4 regions of the Escherichia sp. HH091_1A genome follow, and region 1 is predicted to be linked to each of the others. Evidence: predicted binding sites of a transcription regulator. Region 1 holds the regulator's gene; each other region holds the start of a gene.

Evidence for each region. The regulator LexA, encoded in region 1, represses DNA repair genes until DNA is damaged. The targets are predictions, from matches to a motif close to TNCTGTATGTACATACAGNA.
Region 2: metR (HTH-type transcriptional regulator MetR) is a predicted target of LexA. The motif match lies at 2,006-2,025, and genes of this name have one in related genera.
Region 3: QUF14_RS10520 (metal-dependent hydrolase) is a predicted target of LexA. The motif match lies at 2,226-2,245, and genes of this name have one in related genera.
Region 4: dinG (ATP-dependent DNA helicase DinG) is a predicted target of LexA. The motif match lies at 1,693-1,712, and genes of this name have one in related genera.

The regions. Positions count from the first base shown of each region.
Region 1 is NZ_AP025747.1:4,947,791-4,952,009, forward strand. Features, by position in the region: gene plsB (glycerol-3-phosphate 1-O-acyltransferase PlsB) at 1-1,658, opposite strand, end outside; gene dgkA (diacylglycerol kinase) at 1,829-2,197, shown strand; gene lexA (transcriptional repressor LexA) at 2,307-2,915, shown strand; gene dinF (MATE family efflux transporter DinF) at 2,988-4,219, shown strand, end outside.
Region 2 is NZ_AP025747.1:4,681,715-4,685,933, reverse strand. Features, by position in the region: gene metE (5-methyltetrahydropteroyltriglutamate--homocysteine S-methyltransferase) at 1-1,821, opposite strand, end outside; gene metR (HTH-type transcriptional regulator MetR) at 2,057-3,010, shown strand; gene bioP (biotin transporter) at 2,898-3,797, opposite strand; gene yigL (sugar/pyridoxal phosphate phosphatase YigL) at 3,873-4,219, opposite strand, start outside.
Region 3 is NZ_AP025747.1:2,114,743-2,118,961, forward strand. Features, by position in the region: gene QUF14_RS10505 (fructosamine kinase family protein) at 1-705, shown strand, start outside; gene QUF14_RS10510 (YniB family protein) at 746-1,282, opposite strand; gene hxpB (hexitol phosphatase HxpB) at 1,429-2,097, shown strand; gene QUF14_RS10520 (metal-dependent hydrolase) at 2,260-2,850, shown strand; gene tcyP (cystine/sulfocysteine:cation symporter) at 2,983-4,219, shown strand, end outside.
Region 4 is NZ_AP025747.1:987,199-991,417, reverse strand. Features, by position in the region: gene dinG (ATP-dependent DNA helicase DinG) at 1-1,678, opposite strand, end outside; gene QUF14_RS04725 (hypothetical protein) at 1,962-3,974, opposite strand; gene QUF14_RS04720 (hypothetical protein) at 4,184-4,219, shown strand, end outside.

The DNA of each region.
Region 1 (4,219 bases):
AGGTAGCAGTTGAGTTGCTCGGTTAACTGCTCGCGGGTGAGTGAGCGCTGACGTGACGCCAGAAGCGCAGTACAGCACAGGTTCATGGCGTTTGCCGCGCCTGCGTTGTTAATGCGTACCATCAGATCGGCAGCAATATTATTGACCGTCGGCGTTAACCAGGCCGGACGCACCGCTTCGATGGGATCGATAGATTCACGCCAGTCTGGTACGTGCTGGTTAAGGTAGGTCATCAACGGCATTGGTTCACCGAAGTTGACGTAACCCTGACCGAGATTACGCAGCTTGCTTAAACCGCGCAGCATCTGCGGCAGGCTCTCTTTCTCTTTCGTTGCACCGCGCAGTTCTTTGGCGTAAGTACCCACTTCCATGACGTGCTCATAACCGATGTAGATCGGAATCAGCGTAATCGGACGCGTGCCGCCACGCAGCATCGCCTGAATGGTCATCGACAGCGTACCGGTTTTCGGATCCAGCAAACGCCCCGTACGGGAACGACCGCCTTCCACGAAATACTCGACGGAATAACCACGGCTGAACAGTTCGCCTAGATACTCACGGAAAACGGTGGAATAGAGCTTATTGCCTTTAAACGTACGGCGAATAAAGAACGCACCCAGACGGCGGAAAATCGGCCCGGCAGGCCAGAAGTTCAGGTTGATCCCGGCGGCGATATGCGGTGGCACCAGCCCCTGGTGATAGAGCACGTAAGAAAGCAGCAGGTAGTCCATGTGACTGCGGTGGCAAGGCACATATACCAACTCATGACCGTCATGAGCCAGCTGGCGAACGCGCTCAGCGTTATGGACGTTAATGCCCTGATAAAGTCGGTTCCAGGTGAAGCCCAGAATACGGTCAGTCAGGCGAATCATCTCGTAAGAGAAATTCGCCGCAATCTCTTCCATCAGTGCAATGGCGTTCTGCTGCGCTTTTTCATGGGAGATTTTTTTGCTGCGCGCTTCATCTTCTACCGCTTTGGCAATGGCGCGGGAGGCGAGCAGCTTATTAAACAGATCCTGACGGGCAGGAAGACGTGGACCTACGGCAGCCAGACGCTGACGAGCAAAGTGCATACGTGCCACGCGCGCTAGTTTCTGGGCGATAGTTTTATCCGTGCCGTGTTCATCGGCCATGCGGCGCAGAGAAACTGACGGTGAGAAACGCACAAAACTGTCGCGACCGAGCCACAGTACGGCGAAAAATTTCTGCACGCCATTTAGCATACGCAGCGGTGGGTTCACTTCACCTTTTTCCCGCCCAGGCGCGCGACCGAACATCACCGATACTGGCACCATCTGCACATCCAGATTTGGATTGCTACGATGCAAATCAAGATAGTCGTGGAACAGCTTAATGGACTCTTCTTTCGGTGTGTAATAGGTGAAAACACGCGGCCCGCCGTGAATGAACACATAGCGCGGCAGTAGCGTGCCGTCAATCTCCAGCGGCTCTAAGGGGTCAGGCAGGTCATGTGCCAGACACTGGGCGCGCAACGTCAGCAAATCTGCTTTCGAGTTGTACGGTAAAACGTACATAATTGGACGAGAGGTATCCAGTCCCAGTTCCGGGGCAGGATCTGCCGGAATAGACTTGCTTTTTACCAGGATGCTTAATGGTAAATTCAGTAATTTGTAGTAAATTCGTGGCCAGCCGGACATAAACGATGTAAAGCCTCTGGTTAATAATGCAAATGCGCGGCAAGGATAGCAGAAACTCATGGGAAATTCTGTGGTATCCGCTCATGTTTCGCGCGGCGTTACGCAAACCCGAATCATCGGATTTAACGGTACACTGATATTGACGCTCATAATGTAAAAAGGTTCTTTCAATGGCCAATAATACCACTGGATTCACTCGAATTATCAAAGCTGCTGGCTATTCCTGGAAGGGGTTACGCGCGGCATGGATCAACGAAGCGGCATTCCGTCAGGAAGGCGTAGCGGTATTGTTGGCGGTGGTCATCGCCTGCTGGCTGGATGTGGACGCGATTACTCGCGTGCTGCTTATCAGCTCCGTCATGCTGGTGATGATTGTGGAAATTCTCAATAGTGCCATTGAAGCCGTGGTTGACCGAATTGGCTCTGAATACCATGAGCTTTCCGGACGCGCTAAAGATATGGGGTCCGCTGCGGTACTGATCGCGATTATCGTCGCCGTGATTACCTGGTGCATCCTGTTATGGTCGCATTTTGGATAACCCTTCCAGAATTCGATAAATCTCTGGTTTATTGTGCAGTTTATGGTTCCAAAATCGCCTTTTGCTGTATATACTCACAGCATAACTGTATATACACCCAGGGGGCGGAATGAAAGCGTTAACGGCCAGGCAGCAAGAGGTGTTTGATCTCATCCGTGATCACATCAGCCAGACAGGTATGCCGCCGACGCGTGCGGAAATCGCGCAGCGTTTGGGGTTCCGTTCCCCAAACGCGGCTGAAGAACATCTGAAAGCGCTGGCACGCAAAGGCGTTATTGAAATTGTTTCCGGCGCATCACGCGGGATTCGTCTGTTACAGGAAGAGGAAGAGGGGTTGCCACTGGTAGGTCGTGTGGCTGCCGGTGAACCGCTTCTGGCGCAGCAGCACATTGAAGGTCATTATCAGGTTGATCCTTCCTTGTTCAAACCGAATGCGGATTTCCTGCTGCGCGTCAGCGGGATGTCGATGAAAGATATCGGCATTATGGATGGCGACTTGCTGGCTGTGCATAAAACTCAGGACGTACGTAATGGTCAGGTCGTCGTCGCTCGTATTGATGACGAAGTTACCGTTAAGCGTCTGAAAAAACAGGGCAATAAAGTCGAACTGTTGCCAGAAAACAGTGAGTTTAAACCGATTGTCGTTGACCTTCGTCAGCAAAGCTTCACGATTGAAGGGCTGGCGGTTGGGGTTATTCGCAACGGCGACTGGCTGTGACATATCTCTGAGACCGCGATGCCGCCTGGCGTCGCGGTTTGTTTTTCATCTCTCTTCATCAGGCTTGTCTGCATGGCATTCCTCACTTCATCTGATAAAGCACTCTGGCATCTCGCCTTACCCATGATTTTCTCCAATATCACCGTCCCGTTGCTTGGGCTGGTCGATACGGCGGTTATTGGTCATCTTGATAGTCCGGTTTATCTGGGCGGTGTGGCGGTTGGTGCAACGGCGACCAGCTTTCTCTTTATGCTGTTGCTGTTTTTGCGCATGAGCACCACCGGGCTTACTGCGCAGGCTTATGGTGCCCAAAATCCCCAGGCATTAGCCCGTGCGCTGGTACAGCCGTTGCTGTTGGCTCTGGGGGCTGGGGCGTTAATTGCGCTACTGCGTACGCCGATTATCGATCTGGCGCTGCATATTGTTGGCGGTAGCGAAGCAGTGCTGGAACAGGCGCGGCGCTTTCTTGAAATCCGCTGGTTAAGCGCACCGGCGTCGCTGGCGAATCTGGTGTTACTTGGCTGGCTACTCGGCGTGCAATATGCCCGTGCGCCAGTAATTTTGTTAGTAGCCGGCAATATTCTCAACATAGTGCTGGATGTCTGGCTGGTGATGGGGCTGCATATGAACGTGCAGGGCGCTGCGCTGGCGACGGTTATTGCGGAATATGCAACATTGCTGATTGGTCTGCTACTAGTGCGTAAAATCATCAAAACACGCGGTATCTCCGGCGAAATGCTGAAAAAAGCCTGGCGAGGTAATTTCCGCCGTTTGCTGGCGCTTAACCGCGATATCATGCTGCGCTCGCTGTTGCTGCAACTCTGTTTTGGTGCGATCACCGTACTTGGCGCACGACTTGGAAGTGACATCATCGCGGTAAACGCGGTTCTGATGACTCTACTCACCTTTACCGCCTATGCGCTTGATGGTTTTGCCTACGCGGTTGAAGCGCATTCAGGTCAGGCGTACGGTGCGCGCGACGGGAGCCAGCTATTGGAGGTCTGGCGCGCAGCGTGCCGCCAGTCGGGGATCGTTGCACTGCTGTTTTCGGTGATTTATTTACTGGCAGGGGAACACATCATTGCGTTGTTGACGTCGTTAACCCAGATTCAGCAGCTGGCCGACTGCTATCTTATCTGGCAGGTGATTTTGCCATTGGTCGGTGTCTGGTGTTATCTACTGGATGGCATGTTTATAGGCGCAACGCGTGCGGCTGAAATGCGTAACAGTATGGCGGTAGCAGCAGCAGGTTTTGCCCTGACGCTCCTTACGCTGCCGTGGCTGGGCAATCATGGTTTGTGGTT
Region 2 (4,219 bases), 270 kb from region 1:
TAAACCTTCGCGCAGTGCCGGTTCATCAATCTGGATGATGCCAATTCCAGCGGCTTCCAGATCGGCCACTTCATCACGAAGCGCCAGCGCAATTTGTTTGGCGATGGTTTCACGGCTGACATCTTCACGCGGGAACGACCAGCAGAGAATGGTCACCGGGCCCGTCAGCATCCCTTTCACCGGTTTATCAGTCAGAGATTGCGCATACTTCGCCCACTCCACGGTAATCGGTGCCGGGCGGCTAACGTCACCAATAACAATCGGTGGCTTCACGCAACGGGAACCATAGCTCTGTACCCAACCGTTTTGCGTAAAGACAAACCCGTCGAGGTGCTCGCCAAAGTATTCCACCATGTCATTACGCTCGGCCTCACCATGCACCAGCACATCCAGACCCAGACGTTCCTGCTCAACAATGGCCTGCTTGATATGTTCTGCAATGCCCGTACGATAGTTGTTGGCGTCGAGATTACCCTTTTTGAAATCCAGACGCAGGGTACGGATTTCTGTGGTTTGCGGGAAAGAGCCAATCGTGGTGGTCGGCCAGGCTGGCAGTTTAAAACGCGCACGCTGGGCTTCAGCACGCACTTCATAAACGTTTGCACGCTGGCTGTCCTGGGCGGTGATCGCCGCCAGACGCTTTTCTACCGCCGGATTATGGACGCGGGTTGAGTGACGACGCGCCTGAATCGGAGCGCTCCACTCTGCCAGAGCTGCCGTGTCACCACTGTTCAACGCATCGCGCAGCAGCGCCAGTTCATGGCATTTTTGCAGGGCGAAGGCAAACCAGCTTTTCACTTCCGCATCAAGACGCGTTTCCACACTCAGGTCGATAGGGCTGTGCAGCAATGAGCAGGAAGATGCCACCCACAAATCACGTTTGCCGACAATGTCCTTAATTTGCGCATATTTCTCGGTAAGATCGGCGCGCCAGACGTTACGACCATTGATAAGACCCGCAGACAGCAGCCAGTCAGAAGGCAGACGCTTGTGCAGTTCAGCAACGTCATCTTTACCATGTACGAGATCGACATGCAGCCCCTGAACAGGCAGCGCAGTAATGGTGTCGAGGTTTGGCGTTACGCCTTCAAAATAGGTGGTCAGCAGCAGTTTCACCTGGCCCTGGAGCGAGTCGTAAGCGGGTTTATAGGCGTCCAGCCACGCCTGCGGCAGTTCCAGCACCAGTGCGGGTTCGTCGATCTGTACCCACTCAATGCCGCGTTTTGCCAGTTCTGCCAACACTTGCTGATAAACCGGCAGAATGTCGTTTAGCAGGCTCAGGCGATCAAACTGTTCACCTTTCACTTTACCCAGCCACAGGTAGGTAACCGGCCCCAGCAGCACGGGCTTGACCTTGTGGCCCAGCGCCAGCGCCTCGTCCACTTCCTCCAGCAGTTGCGTCCAGGTCAGTTTGAACTGTTGGCCTTTAACGAACTCCGGCACCATGTAGTGATAGTTGGTGTTAAACCATTTGGTCATTTCCGCTGCCGCCGCAGGTTCACCAGTCGGTGCACGTCCACGACCAATACGGAACAGGGTGTCGATATCTACCGAACCATCTTTGTTCTGGTGACGCGCCGGAACGTTACCCAGCAGCAGGCTGGTGGTCAGGACATGATCGTACCAGGCAAAATCGCCCACCGGCAGCAGGTCGATACCTGCTTGCTTTTGTTGATCCCAGTGACGGGCACGTAATTCACGCCCAACCGCCAGCAGTTCTTCACGCGTGGAGTTCCCCGCCCAATAACTCTCTTGCGCTTTTTTCAGCTCGCGACGCAGGCCAACGCGAGGGAAACCGAGGGTGTGATTCAATATTGTCATTTTTCTTCCTCTAATTATATGTAAATCCTATGGATTTTGAATTTAGGGAAGGCGGCAAGTTTATTCATCCCCGGGAGCTTACTGAAGTAAGTGACCGGGGTGAAGAAACGCAGCCAACGCACCATAAATTTAAAAGACGAAGGATTTTAGCCGTCCAGATGTTTACACATCCATAATTGGCGGTTACTGTATATTCCTCAAGCGCAAATTATTCATGCCGAAGTGAAGGACTTTCATGATCGAAGTAAAACACCTGAAAACGCTACAAGCGTTGCGGAACTGCGGCTCACTCGCAGCCGCTGCGGCGACGTTGCATCAAACGCAATCCGCCCTGTCTCACCAGTTTAGCGATCTGGAACAACGCCTTGGCTTCCGGCTATTTGTGCGTAAAAGCCAGCCGCTTCGGTTTACACCGCAGGGAGAAATCCTGTTGCAACTGGCGAATCAGGTGCTGCCGCAAATCAGCCAGGCACTGCAAGCCTGCAATGAACCGCAGCAGACGCGCCTGCGCATTGCCATTGAGTGCCATAGCTGTATTCAGTGGCTGACGCCCGCGTTAGAAAATTTCCATAAGAACTGGCCGCAGGTGGAGATGGATTTTAAATCAGGCGTAACATTTGACCCGCAGCCTGCATTGCAGCAGGGCGAGCTGGATCTGGTGATGACCTCCGATATTCTGCCGCGCAGTGGCCTGCATTATTCGCCGATGTTCGATTATGAAGTGCGTCTGGTGTTAGCGCCTGACCATCCACTGGCGGCGAAAACGCGAATCACGCCGGAAGACCTCGCCAGCGAAACGCTGTTGATTTATCCGGTGCAGCGTAGCCGACTGGATGTCTGGCGGCATTTTCTTCAGCCCGCAGGCGTTAGCCCGTCACTGAAAAGCGTCGATAACACCTTGTTGTTGATTCAGATGGTTGCCGCGCGGATGGGTATCGCTGCGCTACCGCACTGGGTGGTGGAGAGTTTTGAACGCCAGGGTCTGGTGGTCACCAAAACCCTGGGCGAAGGCTTGTGGAGCCGACTGTACGCCGCCGTGCGCGATGGCGAGCAGCGTCAGCCGATTACAGAAGCGTTTATTCGTTCAGCGCGCAATCACGCCTGCGATCATCTGCCGTTTGTGAAGAGCGCGGAGCGACCCACTTACGATGCACCCACAGTGAGGCCAGGATCACCAGCGCGCCTGTAATAAACGTTGGCCAGTGCGGCTGTTGGTGCCAGATAGCCAGGTTAACCAACAGCCCTGCCGGAACGTGCATATTATTCATAATGCCCAGCGTTCCGGCGTCCACCTGAGTCGCGCCGTAGTTCCACATAAAGTAGCCAATACCGGAAGCCACCACGCCAAGAAACACCAGAATGCCCCATTGCAGCGTGGTTTGCGGCATTTTCTGCGCATTTCCCAGCAAGAACCATGCAATCACCGCCACCAGGAACGCGCCAAGATAGAACCACGCAAAGGCGTTATGCTGCGGCATCGGGCGAGTTTCCATCAGGCGTTTGTAACCCACCATGCCGATGGCAAAAGTGATATTGGAGAGTTGCACCAGCAGCAGGCCAGTCCAGAAGTGGTCGGTGACCTGATCATAGCGAATAATCCCGGCACCAATCACCGCCAACAAGGCGCTAAAAGCATAACCCCAGCGCAGACGGCGCTTACTCATGATGTCATAAATCAGCGTGATGTAGAGCGGCGTCAGTACGGTGAACAGCAACAGTTCGGAGACCGTCAGGTAGAGATAGGCGCGAAAACTCAGCATATACATCACGCCAAGCTGCATCGCGCCCACCAGCATATACAGACCGACCGTTTTCAGGCTATTGCCACGGGTACGCAGAAACGGCAGAAACACGAGTGCCGCCAGGCCAACGCGCACCAGCACTGCAAAATAGCTATCGACGTGCCCCGCAAGGTACTCGCCATAAAAGCTAAAGGAGAAGGCCCACAGAATCGTGGTGATGATAAGTAGCGCCACAATGGAAAACTCTTTGATTAACGAGTATCCATTGTAGCGAAGTATCAGGTTGACAACTGACCAAATAAAGAACGATTACGATAAATAGAGCTTACGCAGATAATGCGGCACTGCATCCTCGGCGTTAGTACCAATCACTTCCAGCTCCGGATGCAGATCTTTCAGACGCTGGTGCGCACTGCCCATAATGCAGCCTTTACCTGCCATCGACAGCATTTCGGCGTCGTTCATCCCGTCACCAAAGGCAATACAATCTTTCAGACTGTAGCCCAGTTTCTTCGCCACCGCTTCCAGGGCATGGCCTTTTGAAACGCCGCCCGCCATCACTTCCAGACAAGTTAGGGTAGAGAAACTGACGTTGACGCGATCGCCCCAACGAGCGTTGATTGCCTGCTCCAGCGGCAGCAGTTGTTCATGAGAAT
Region 3 (4,219 bases), 2.6 Mb from region 1:
CCCGGTTTTACCGCCGAAGCCGACCAACTGGAGTTACTGTCGCGTAGTAAAACCGTCACCGTGCCTAAGGTTTGGGCAGTTGGCGCTGACCGTGACTACAGTTTTCTGGTGATGGATTATCTCCCACCTCGCCCGCTGGATGCGCATAGCGCATTTATTCTTGGTCAGCAAATTGCGCGTTTACATCAATGGAGCGACCAACCGCAATTTGGCCTCGATTTCGATAACGCGATCTCCACAACTCCCCAGCCCAACACCTGGCAACGTCGCTGGTCAACTTTTTTTGCTGAACAACGGATTGGCTGGCAGCTGGAACTGGCGGCAGAAAAAGGGATCGCTTTCGGCAATATCGATGCCATCGTCGAGCATATTCAGCAGCGTCTGGCCTCGCATCAACCGCAGCCTTCTCTGTTGCACGGCGATTTATGGTCCGGCAACTGTGCGCTGGGTCCGGATGGCCCGTACATTTTCGACCCGGCCTGCTACTGGGGTGACCGAGAGTGCGACCTGGCGATGTTACCGCTGCATACTGAACAGCCGCCACAAATCTATGACGGCTATCAGTCAGTATCCCCGCTACCTGCCGATTTCCTTGAACGTCAACCGGTTTACCAACTCTACACGCTGTTAAATCGTGCAAGGTTATTTGGCGGTCAGCATTTGGTTATTGCTCAGCAGTCACTGGATAGATTATTAGCAGCATAATATGGGGTGAGGATAATGGCCGCTCCGTGCGGCCTTTTGGTTAAATAAACCCCAGCAGAGAAAAGAACACATAACCTGCAGCAATACAAATAACCGGCAGGATATACAGCGAGAAAAACTGCAGGAAAATAGTATGGTGCGGCACAACAATACGTGACTCAATTTGTTCACGCGTTAGCCCCTCTTCCCCTTTGGCTTTTTCCAGAATGAGTTGATCTTCAACACCTTCCCGCAAGAAGCGCGCCTGGCGACTCATCCGGGCACCGGAATCCTGCAACGCTAGTCCGACAAAAATCAGGATGAAAATCACCCAGAACATAACGTTCACGCCACCATTAAAATTGGGCGTCGGGGAGTTATACCAGAACAGATTCAAAAAAGGCGTATTCGCCTGCATCATATCGATCATGACATGAGTAAAGTCGAGCATGACCGCATTAATGCCTTCCTGGTTTTCCTGCCGGGTATTCATAAATTTCAGCAAAGAAATCAATGTAGAGATCAATGCAGGTATAAAAATCACCCAACCTAAAATCCTTTTCAAAACAGCAATGCGTCCAGCTTGTTGATACGTCATGAGTTCTCCTTGATTAAGACGCGTCGTTTCACTTAGTTTACCTGTAGATATCTGTTTTCGCCCATTCTTTAAAGGCGATATGATAGGCGCTTAATCATAAGCACGGCTTAATACCTTACACATAATGCTCTAAAGGAGAGGTTGTAATGTCAACCCCGCGTCAGATTCTTGCTGCAATTTTTGATATGGATGGATTACTTATCGACTCAGAACCTTTATGGGATCGAGCTGAACTGGATGTGATGGCAAGCCTGGGGGTGGATATATCCCGTCGTAACGAGCTGCCGGACACCTTAGGTTTACGCATCGATATGGTGGTCGATCTTTGGTACGCCCGGCAACCCTGGAATGGTCCAAGCCGTCAGGAAGTAGTAGAACGGGTTATTGCTCGTGCCATTTCACTGGTTGAAGAGACACGCCCATTATTGCCAGGCGTGCGTGAAGCTGTTGCGTTATGCAAAGAACAAGGTTTATTGGTGGGACTGGCCTCCGCGTCACCACTACATATGCTGGAAAAAGTGTTGACCATGTTTGACTTACGCGACAGTTTCGATGCCCTCGCCTCGGCTGAAAAATTGCCTTACAGCAAGCCGCATCCGCAAGTATATCTCGACTGCGCAGCAAAACTGGGCGTTGACCCACTGACCTGCGTAGCGCTGGAAGATTCGGTAAATGGCATGATCGCCTCTAAAGCAGCCCGCATGCGTTCCATCGTCGTTCCTGCGCCAGAAGCGCAAAATGATCCACGTTTTGTATTAGCAAACGTCAAACTCTCATCGCTGACAGAACTCACCGCAAAAGACCTTCTCGGTTAATAACCAAGGGCAGTTATCACGCTGCCCCTGGTTCTTTATCTGAATTTGCATTCAACTGGCGGATTAATCGTCAATTTAAGAGAAAGAGTTACACCGTCACTACTTCCGTGCACTGTATAAAAATCCTATACTGTACGTATCGACAGTTTAGTGAGTTTTATCATGACGGCGGAAGGTCACCTTCTCTTTTCTATTGCTTGTGCGGTATTTGCCAAAAATGCCGAGCTGACGCCCGTGCTGGCACAGGGTGACTGGTGGCATATTGTCCCTTCCGCAATCCTGACGTGTTTGTTACCGGACATCGATCACCCAAAGTCGTTTCTTGGGCAGCGATTAAAGTGGATATCAAAACCGATCGCCCGCGCTTTTGGGCATCGTGGTTTTACCCACAGTCTGCTGGCGGTATTTGCGCTGCTGGCAACCTTTTACCTTAAGGTTCCTGAAAGCTGGTTTATTCCTGCTGATGCGTTGCAGGGAATGGTACTGGGTTATTTGAGCCACATACTTGCCGATATGCTGACACCCGCCGGTGTTCCCCTGCTCTGGCCATGCCGCTGGCGTTTCCGCTTGCCTATCCTGGTTCCCCAAAAGGGCAACCAACTGGAACGTTTTATCTGCATGGCATTATTTGTCTGGTCTGTATGGATGCCCCATTCATTACCCGAAAACAGCGCTGTTCGTTGGTCATCGCAAATGATCAATACCTTGCAGATCCAGTTTCATCGGCTTATTAAGCATCAGGTTGAATACTAAAAAGGCAAAAATCGCCTTTCTGGAATAAGCAATTCCATTTGAATATAAGAGCCAGCACACAGTTCTGTTAATCTTGCGCCAACACTATGACTGCTACGCAGTGATAGAAATAATAAGATCAGGAGAACGGGGATGAACTTTCCATTAATTGCGAACATCGTGGTGTTCGTTGTACTGCTGTTTGCGCTGGCTCAGACCCGCCATAAACAGTGGAGTCTGGCGAAAAAAGTGCTGGTGGGTCTGGTGATGGGTGTGGTTTTTGGCCTCGCCCTGCATACCATTTATGGTTCTGACAGCCAGGTACTTAAAGATTCTGTACAGTGGTTTAACATCGTTGGTAACGGCTATGTTCAACTGCTGCAAATGATCGTTATGCCGTTAGTCTTCGCCTCTATTCTGAGCGCGGTTGCCCGTCTGCATAACGCATCACAGTTAGGCAAAATCAGTTTTCTGACCATCGGAACGCTTTTGTTTACCACGCTGATTGCGGCGCTGGTCGGTGTGCTGGTCACCAACCTGTTTGGTTTGACGGCTGAAGGTCTGGTTCAGGGTGGTGCAGAAACTGCACGTTTGAACGCCATCGAAAGTAACTATGTTGGTAAAGTCTCTGACCTGAGCGTTCCGCAGCTGATCTTGTCCTTTATCCCGAAAAACCCGTTTGCCGATCTGACCGGAGCCAATCCGACGTCAATTATCAGCGTGGTAATTTTTGCCGCATTCCTCGGCGTAGCTGCGCTGAAGCTGCTGAAGGATGATGCGCCGAAAGGTGAACGCGTCTTAACCGCTATCGATACCCTGCAAAGCTGGGTGATGAAACTGGTTCGCCTGGTCATGCAGCTGACCCCTTACGGCGTTCTGGCGCTGATGACCAAAGTGGTTGCAGGTTCTAACCTGCAAGACATCATCAAACTGGGAAGTTTCGTTGTCGCGTCCTACCTCGGTCTTCTGATTATGTTTACAGTGCATGGCCTTCTGCTGGGCATTAATGGCGTGAGCCCGCTGAAGTACTTCCGTAAGGTATGGCCAGTACTGACGTTTGCCTTTACCAGCCGTTCCAGTGCTGCGTCTATCCCGCTTAATGTGGAAGCACAAACGCGTCGACTCGGTGTTCCTGAATCCATCGCCAGTTTCGCCGCCTCTTTCGGTGCGACCATTGGTCAGAACGGCTGTGCCGGTTTGTATCCGGCAATGCTGGCGGTGATGGTTGCGCCTACGGTTGGCATTAACCCGCTGGACCCGATGTGGATTACGACGCTGGTCGGTATTGTTACCGTTAGTTCCGCAGGCGTTGCCGGTGTCGGTGGTGGCGCAACTTTCGCCGCACTGATTGTGCTGCCTGCGATGGGCCTGCCTGTAACGCTGGTGGCAT
Region 4 (4,219 bases), 1.5 Mb from region 1:
TCAGACGTAAATCCGTCACATAGTCGAGAAACCGCTGCATCGCCCGTCCGCTGGCAAACAGTACCAACATACCGAGATGTTTTTTGCTCTCCACCTGCTTACGGAAAAAGGCCGCCATCTCGGCAATGTGCTGCTCTTCGTTGTCGATGGAAGGCTCAAAGCGCATCCGGGGAATAACAATTTTGCCCTGTTCGCAGTGGTTAAAGGGCGAATCCAGCGCCACAAATCGGTCACCCGCTTTCTCTTTCAGCCCACTCATCTCCTGCAAACGCGAAAAACTGTTCAGCGAACGCAAGGTTGCGGAGGTAACAATAATGTGCGGAATACTGCGCCACAACAGCCTTTCCAGCTGATCGCTGACACGTATTCCCACGCAGTGAAACCAAAGGTGTAACTGCCCGTCGCGCTCTTCCCGCGTCGCCCATTTAGTGACGGGTGCACCGGAAGATTGCGCCAGAGAAGCCAGCCGCCAGAGTTTGCTTTGCGCCTCGAACATCCCCAACGCGCGGTTCATCTGCAAAATCAACCGATGCAGGCGTACAATGTCATGGCTGCCGGTTTTCTCACTTAAATCGTTGAGAAATAACTCCGCCAGACCACGCAGCATCTCGGTGAGTTTTGCCAGCCGCTGGCAGATCTCCAGCACTTCATCAGGCAGTTCGCCCATCGCAAAACGGTGCTCTGCCTCCTGCCCGGCAGGCATGTAGAGATTGAGAATGTTGTTTAACGAGGCGATAAGCTCATACAGCTCTTCACAATGCGCATTCAAACGTTCAGGGATTGCCAGCGGTGGGATGGTCTTCGGGCGAAACTGCTCCATGCAGGTGGCGACCAGTTTGGTGAACAGGTCCAGTTGGAGCCGGTACCACGGCGCGGTAATTTCGGCGCTCATCTCCAGCGCATCCCGCGCCACATCCGGCAGGTGATGACCTTCGTCCAGCACCAGCAGTAAATTTTTCGGGTCAGGCAATACGGCTTCGCTTTCCATCGCCGCCATCACCAGCGCATGGTTTGCCACCACCACTTCCGCTTCCTGAATTTCCCGACGAGCGACAAAAAACGGGCATTCGCGATAGTAGTAACAGTTGCGGTTGAGACAGCTGGCTTTGTCGGTACTCAAACGACGCCAGAGATCGTCATCTATAGCGATATCAGTATGATCGCGCAGACCATCCCATTTATAAGTGTCGAGATCGCCCTTCAACTTCGCACAACGTTTTTGCTCTTCCTGATTGTTCGGCGTCAGTTCGTCGTCAAGAAACGCCAGCAGATCCTGTTGCGTGGGTTCAGTGCTGGCGAGCGCCGTCAGATTACGCGGGCAAACGTAGCGCCCACGCCCGAAAGCGGCGGTAAATTTAAGATCGGGAATGATCTTTTTCAGCAACGGTAAATCTTTGCTGTAGATCTGATCCTGCAAGGCCACGTTAGCGGTACTCACCACCAGCGTTTTTTGCTCTTCGCGAGCAATGGCTATGCCGGGGATTAAATAGGAGAGCGTTTTCCCAACGCCGGTGGGTGCTTCAATCGCCAGATGCCGCCCTTCTTCTCCGGCCAGCGTTTTGGCGACGTCCGCAATCATCTGCCGCTGCGGCGCACGGGGAATAAAGTCGGGGATCTGTTCCTGAAGCGCCTTATACCAGGCGGCAATTTGCGCTTTAAGCGCGGCGGTTAATGCCATGAGAAAACCTGAAATACTGTATAAACAGCCAATATTGTGGCATTTTTCGGTTTTCAGCGGTAATGGTTTTTCTGTTTCTGGAAAGCGGCTCGCAAACACGCCCTCTCGCAATATATTTGATTGAAAGTTCGACGGCACGGTGAGCGCCAGTCTTCAGGGCAGAAAACAGCAAGTGATACCTCATTTCGTGGTTACACTTGCCGCCGTCATCGCTTCGCAGGAACCGGTATTGTCCGCCCTGGCCTGAGCCAGGGCCATCAATGCCATTATCCTGTTGGGATCTTTACAGCCATGCGTCTGGCGTCCACTCGGATAAAACTTTAGAAAAACGATATTGTGCGTAGCGGACCATATCACGATATAACGAACTTATACGCAGCTGGTTGGCCTCTTCATTAGACAGATTATTGAAATCAAGCAATACCGCTTTGTATGTATTAAAAGTTTGACTGCTTATCATATTTTCATCTAAAGAGTGAGCTTTAGCCAATAAAGCAAATGCATAACGTTTTAAAATTTTTGACGCATCAGGAATACCGTAAAAGACATTACTGTGAGAAATATTTGCAAATACGGCAGACAGACAGAAAAATATTTTAGACTTATCACTTTCACTGGCCTCTTTGAGATCCAGCATCGTTAATAGATTAGTGTAATGTTTTTCTTTCAAAGTATGCTGTTGCCATTGGTCTGAATCGGTCATCAAAGAGGAAAATAATGATTTAAATTCTGTCGGTTGATTATCCGATTCTGGCACAAAGTCTGTTTTTCGCATTATTGCTGACATAAATACATCACGAATATAACCTTTCAATCCAAGAGCATTGAGAATCAATTGGTGTTTCTTATTTTTCTGCGCATATTCCCATCCTTTTGCAAATAAAGGAAATGCACGCGTACAAATCGTTTCTGGATCATCTCTGACAACTTCATGGGTATCCTGCAAAGATGGATAAATAGAGTAACTATTCCAGATAGTCTTTTTCTGAACATTTGGCTCGAGCATTGAGATTAACGCCTGGTGCGATAAACGCATTACTCGCCCGGAGTTATCGGATGATAACAGGATATAACATTTATTATCTTTATCTAACAATCCTTGCAGCTGATTGAAATTCAACTTTATTTCTTCAGTAACGAATTGTTTTATTTCAGGTAATACCTGATAATTGTGATAAAGGTCAAATGCTAAGTTTTTCTCTTCCACACTTCCGTTTTCAAAAAGCAAATCAATAAATTGAATAAATCTATAATTTTCAGAAACCATCAACTCTGGTCTCTTTAAAAAGAGAGCATGGAAAAAGTTAATTATTTCCGTATCGTTACTCAGATTTTTATTTCTGAAGTAGCACAGATACGTATCCAATGCGCGCATAACAAGTTCATGATCGCTATTAAGTGGGGATTTTAATAGTTTTGCTATTATGGACGATGGGAATGCTACCATGTCCCGCAGCGTGAAGAGTTCCATTCCATCAGTTAATTGCGTTAGCAAATCTTTTACTGTTTTTATGTTATCAGTATTATCATTGAAAGATTCGTCTGCCAGAGACTCTAGTTTTTCTATCATCCCCCCGACTACAAATATATCTTTTTCGCTCTCCACGTCATGATTAGACATATCATCGACGATATCTTTAACTTTACTATCACTTTCATATAGTTTTTCTCTCACAATATTATTAGCGTTTACTGCAGAAGTCGCATCATAATAGGATGGCGGAATAATAACAGAGAATTCGTTAGTGAATATAGAATGATATGCAAGATTATCATCATTCAATTTCTCACCAACGTTAAGCGAATTAATATCCCTCAGAATATGCGTCTCAATCTGACTGTCAAAAAGACTTTTAGAAAAACCACTACCTTCAGTCAGTTCAATTTTCATCCTGAGTATTTTATTTTTGAGGTCAGAAAATGTATTTACATAAGGAATAAAAACATCTGATGAATTAGAGTTATTTTTCTTTCCATTAATATTATCTATTCTGACGGTGATCCCTTTCTCATCACGATGAATTGCATTATTCATATTTATAGAGATCACATTTTCATGTCTGGATTGCCCGGTTTTAATCGTCATATTGATATCATTTGCGCTGATCTCCGAAATCTCACTGACGAATTTTTTAAAAGCATTATAGCGCTGGTGGCCTGCATTAAATTTGCCAAATGAGATATAATATGCGAAATGTTCAAGGAAACCATGTAATTCCAGTAAATTAACCGGGTCAGAACCATGCACCATATTTAATAACATCGTCGCATAACCATTGCATTTTGAACAATCCATACACCGCTCCTTTGCACATGAATGATCTGCGGATCATAAGCCTGGCAAAATAGGGAATCTTACAGAAATCGCTCATTTTTAACTTTTCGTACTGCAAACTCAGGATCAACCGGGTTATGAAAGTCTGCTGCTGTACGGATCTAAACAGGCTGGCAATCAATCTTTCTATCAATAAGCAGAAATGAGCGATTTTTGATAGTTTATTGGAAATGCTAAAGATATACGGTAATGAAACGACTGCACAC